Regions from separate parts of the Pseudarthrobacter sp. SORGH_AS 212 genome, predicted to be linked through region 2. Evidence: riboswitches for the same ligand, from Rfam matches in the RefSeq annotation. Region 2 holds a riboswitch; the other holds the start of a gene.
What was found. Region 2 has a riboswitch for S-adenosylmethionine ahead of QE394_RS10885 (DUF1737 domain-containing protein). Riboswitches for the same ligand answer to the same signal wherever they lie in the genome.
Positions count from the first base shown of each region.

Region 1: another riboswitch for S-adenosylmethionine. It lies ahead of QE394_RS02325 (bifunctional o-acetylhomoserine/o-acetylserine sulfhydrylase); the one in region 2 lies ahead of QE394_RS10885 (DUF1737 domain-containing protein).

Region 1 is NZ_JAUTAA010000001.1:509,941-512,134, forward strand. It holds gene QE394_RS02325 (bifunctional o-acetylhomoserine/o-acetylserine sulfhydrylase) at 5-1,327, opposite strand; SAM riboswitch class IV at 1,371-1,486, opposite strand; gene QE394_RS02330 (VOC family protein) at 1,655-2,194, shown strand, end outside.
Region 2 is NZ_JAUTAA010000001.1:2,382,520-2,384,713, forward strand. It holds gene QE394_RS10875 (O-succinylhomoserine sulfhydrylase) at 1-547, opposite strand, end outside; gene QE394_RS10880 (rhodanese-like domain-containing protein) at 548-958, opposite strand; gene QE394_RS10885 (DUF1737 domain-containing protein) at 955-1,233, opposite strand; SAM riboswitch class IV at 1,247-1,361, opposite strand; gene opgC (OpgC domain-containing protein) at 1,601-2,194, shown strand, end outside.

The DNA of each region.
Region 1 (2,194 bases), 1.9 Mb from region 2:
CGGCCTAGGCGAGCGCGCCCTTCGCGGCCCGGAAGCCCGCTTCAAGGTCTGCCAGGATGTCATCGATGTGTTCGATGCCCACGGACAGCCGCACCAGGCCGGGCGTCACGCCCGCTATTGCCTGCTGTTCCGGGGTCAGCTGGCTGTGGGTGGTGGAGGCCGGGTGGATCACCAGGGAACGGACATCGCCGATGTTGGCGACGTGGGAGTGCAGTTCCAGGGCGTCGACGAACCGCTGCCCCGCTTCGGCTCCCCCGGCAAGGTTGAAGGCGACGACGGCGCCCGTCCCCTTCGGCCCGTACTTGCGGCCGCGCCCGTACCACGGGCTGGACGGCAGGCCTGCATAGGCGACGGATTCGACGTCGTCCCGCCCTTCCAGCCAGCGGGCGACTTCGGTGGCATTGGCCACGTGGCGTTCCACGCGCAGGCTCAGCGTTTCCAGGCCCTGGGCGATCAGGAAGGCGTTGAACGGCGAGACCGCCGAGCCGAGGTCCCGCAGGAGCTGGACGCGCGCCTTGAGGATGTAGGACAGGTTTGCACCGAGGAGCCCGTTCTCCCCGAGGTCCCGGCCGTAGACCAGGCCGTTGTAGGTGGGATCCGGGGTGTTGAAGCCCGGGAACCGTTCCGGGTCCTTGCTGAAGTCGAACTTGCCCGAGTCGACGATGACGCCGGCGATTGCCGCTCCGTGCCCGCCGAGGTACTTCGTGGCCGAGTGGACCACGATGTCGGCCCCCCATTCCAGGGGACGGATCAGGTAGGGCGTGGAGAGGGTGTTGTCCACAATGAGGGGCACGCCGGCCTGGTGTGCCACCGCGGAGATGCCTTCGATGTCCAGGACGTCCTGGCGCGGGTTGGAGACCACCTCGCCGAAGAACAGCTTGGTGTTGGGCTGCACGGCGTCCCGCCACTGGTCCAGGTTGTCCGGGTCCGCCACGAACGTCACGGTGATACCGAACTTCTTCAGCGTGTGGGCGAACAGGTTGTAGGTTCCGCCGTACAGGCTGGGGCTGGCCACGATGTGGTCGCCCGCCTCGGCGACGTTCAGGATGGCGAAGGTCTCCGCGGCCTGGCCGGAGCTGAGCAGCAGGGCGCCGAGTCCCCCTTCGAGGCTGGCGATCCGCTGCTCCACGGCCTCCTGGGTGGGGTTGCCGATGCGGGTGTAGATGGGGGCCAGTTCCGCCAGGGCGAACCGGTTGGCCGCGCTTTCGGCGCTGGGGAACACAAACGAGGTGGTCTGGTAGATAGGCAGTGCCCGGGCGCCGGTGGCGCCGTCGGGCTCCTGGCCGGCATGGATCTGGCGGGTTTCGAAGGACCATCCGTTGGACATTCAAGGCTCCTTTGACGTGGGCCCGGCATGCTGTGAGCACCACGGGCCGCGCTTGCCGCCCGGCCGTTGCCGGACAACCAGGTCCTCACCCGGGGCACCCCACCGCGGATGGAGGGTTGCCGGCCAGCGAGCCGGGGCTTGGCGCTGGCACTCATGACCTGCGCCCAGTGTAGGAACACCTTGGCGGCGGCGGACAGGATTGTGACGAACATGGTCTCCGCGACCGCCTGCAGGACGGAAAACTGACACCCAAGAAAATGAAAATTTCGAGTAAGGCAAGCCTAAGCTGAGAGCCCGATCACAAAGTGCCAAGATGTTGGCATGCGCATGGATCACGTCTCTTACGCCTGTGAACACGATGGCCTCGCGGCCACGACCGAACGAATTGCATCTGCCCTCGGCGTTGAGGCAGTGAAAGGCGGGGTACATCCCCGGTTCGGGACCCGGAATATGATCATCCCGCTCGCGGGCCACAAGTACCTCGAAGTGGTGGAGGTCCTGGACCACCCCGCGTCGGACAAGGCCCCCTTCGGACAGGCCGTACGGGCCCGTTCAGCAGCGGGCGGCGGCTGGATGGGCTGGTGCGTCGAAGTGGACGACCTCGCCCCGTTCGAAGAGCGCCTCGGGCGCTCGGCCGTCAACGGCAACCGCAAGTTCCCGGACGGCCGGGAACTGGTGTGGAAGCAGATCGGCATCCTCGGGCTCATCGCCGATCCCCAGGTTCCGTACATGCTCAAGTGGGAGGGCGACCCCTCACTGCACCCTTCCAACGCCTATGACAGCAGCCTCAAGATGAGCTGCCTGACCATCGCCGGTTCCGCTTCGCGGGTCACCGAATGGCTGGGCGAGCCGGTGGAGAAGCCGCTG
Region 2 (2,194 bases):
TGGCACCCGCCGCGTGCGCAAGTTCGCTGACCGCCGCGATGTCCACGATTTCCTGCATGGGATTGGAAGGAGACTCGAAGAAGACAGCGGTGGTGGGCTCGGACAGGGCGGACCGCCACTGGTCCAGGTCAGGGCCGTCGACGAAGACGGTCTCCACGCCCCACCGCGGCAGGATTTCGTTGAGGATCACGAAGCAGGAGCCGAACAGCGAGCGGGCAGCCACCACCCGGTCCCCGGCAGCCAGCAGCGCGCCGAGGGCCGTGAAGACGGCGGACATGCCGGACGCCGTCGCAAAGCATGCCTCGGTGCCCTCCAGCAGGCGGAGGCGTTCCTGGAACGTGGCCACCGAGGGGTTGCCGTAGCGGGAGTAGACGAAGCGTTCGTCTTCGCCGGTGAAGGCGCGTTCGGCAGCGGCGGCGGACTCGTACACGAACCCGGAGTTGAGGAAAATCGCCTCGGACGTTTCCTGGAAGTTGGTGCGGTCCAGCCCCCCGCGGACGGCCTGGGTGTCAGGGCTCCAGCCGGCGGCATCTTCGTTGAAGGTCACTTAGTTCTTTCCGAGGTTGGTGGGCAGGCCGCGGTTCTTCCAGCCGTTGACGGTGCGTTCGCCGTAACGGTCCGGTTCGCCTTCGAAGCCTTCCAGGACGTTGTAGGAGATGAAGCCCGCCCGGGTTGCCGCCGTAGCCGCCGCAATGGAGCGCTGCCCGGAGCGGCACAGGAACAGCAGCTCGGTGCCGCGGTTCTCCGGGCCCTGCTGCTCAAGGTCGGTTATGAATTCCGGGTTGGGAATGCCGCCCGGAAACGTCCACTGGATGAACAGGGGATCGTTGTCCGTGGCCTTGGTGTCCGGGATGCCAATGTGCGCCCATTCGCCCTCAGTGCGGACATCCACCAGGATGGCGCCCTGCTCCAGTTTGGCCCAGGCCTCCTGGGGTGTCAGGTCTCCTGCGTAGCTCATGCGTGGCCCTCGCCGTCGAATTCGGGTTCTTCAGTGGCGGATTCCAGGTGGTCCACAGCGGTGGCGACGGCGGCGTCCGCGGAGGCGATGGCTGCCGGGAGCACCACGGCCTGGGCCACGATGACGCTGCTGCCGTTGAAGGTCACTGCCGGGCTGCCGTGCAGCACGTACCCTTCCGCCAGGGCAGCCGAGATCCGCTCGCAAAAGGCGCGGTCGTCCGGGCCGCTGATCAGGCGGTAGGACAATTTCTCTTCAGGGACAGGTGCGTCAGACATGACGGATCTCCTTCTCTCACGCTTGCAGCTCGAATCGGTCGATATGCCGAGTAGTCACCTGAGGCACCCCGCCGTGGAAGGAGGGTTGCCGACCGGCCAGTCAGGGCTTGGCGCCGGTACTCATTACTCCCCAAAAACGTAACACCTGCCGCCGGGAGCCGCACCGCCGCCGTCGTCATCTTCCGTAACTGAACCGGAAACACAGGGTCACAGGCGTGCCGGGCGCTTTCCGGGCAGCGCCCGACGGCGGCATTGCCGCAGGTGGGCGGGTTTTACGCTGCTTCCTGCATGCATTCCCGGCGGGCTTCGACCGATAAAGTACAGGTGGGGCCGCTGCCCCATCAGGTCTTCGGCACCGGGGGGTTCCATGAGCATGCGTACATCCGCGCGACGACGCACCAAACCTTCGGTCCAATCGTTCCGCGCGGGCGCGTCGAGGGTGTGGACATTCCTTGCCGTTGTGCTTCTGGCAGCGTGTGCCGTGGTGCTGCCCGCAGGCGCCGCCAGCGCCGCCGACCTTAACCCGGACGAGGGAAAACCCCTGCTGGGCGCGGTGCTGGAGTGGGGTGAAGATTCCGCTGCCGGTTTCGCCGAACGGCTTGGAGCATCTCCCGCCGCCTACGGCCACGACCTCGCCCTGCCGTACCGCCCCTCGGAGCAGAACAACCTCCGGGGCTTCCTGGAGCAGGCGTCACTCCAGGGTTCGCATGCGATGTTCACTGTGAAGCCCACTGTGCCGCTCGACCAGATTGATGACGCTGCCGCAGCGTCCTTTGCCGCGGAAGTGCGGCGGCTGACATCGGGTTTCACCGGGCAGGTGCTGATCCGTTTTGCCCCGGACATGAATGCCAGCTGGGTGGAATGGGGCCAGCAGCCCGGTGCGTACCGCAACGCCTTCCGTGCGGTGTCCGCCGCCTTCAAGACGTCCGGCGGCGGCCCGCTGATGGTGTGGGAGCCGTAC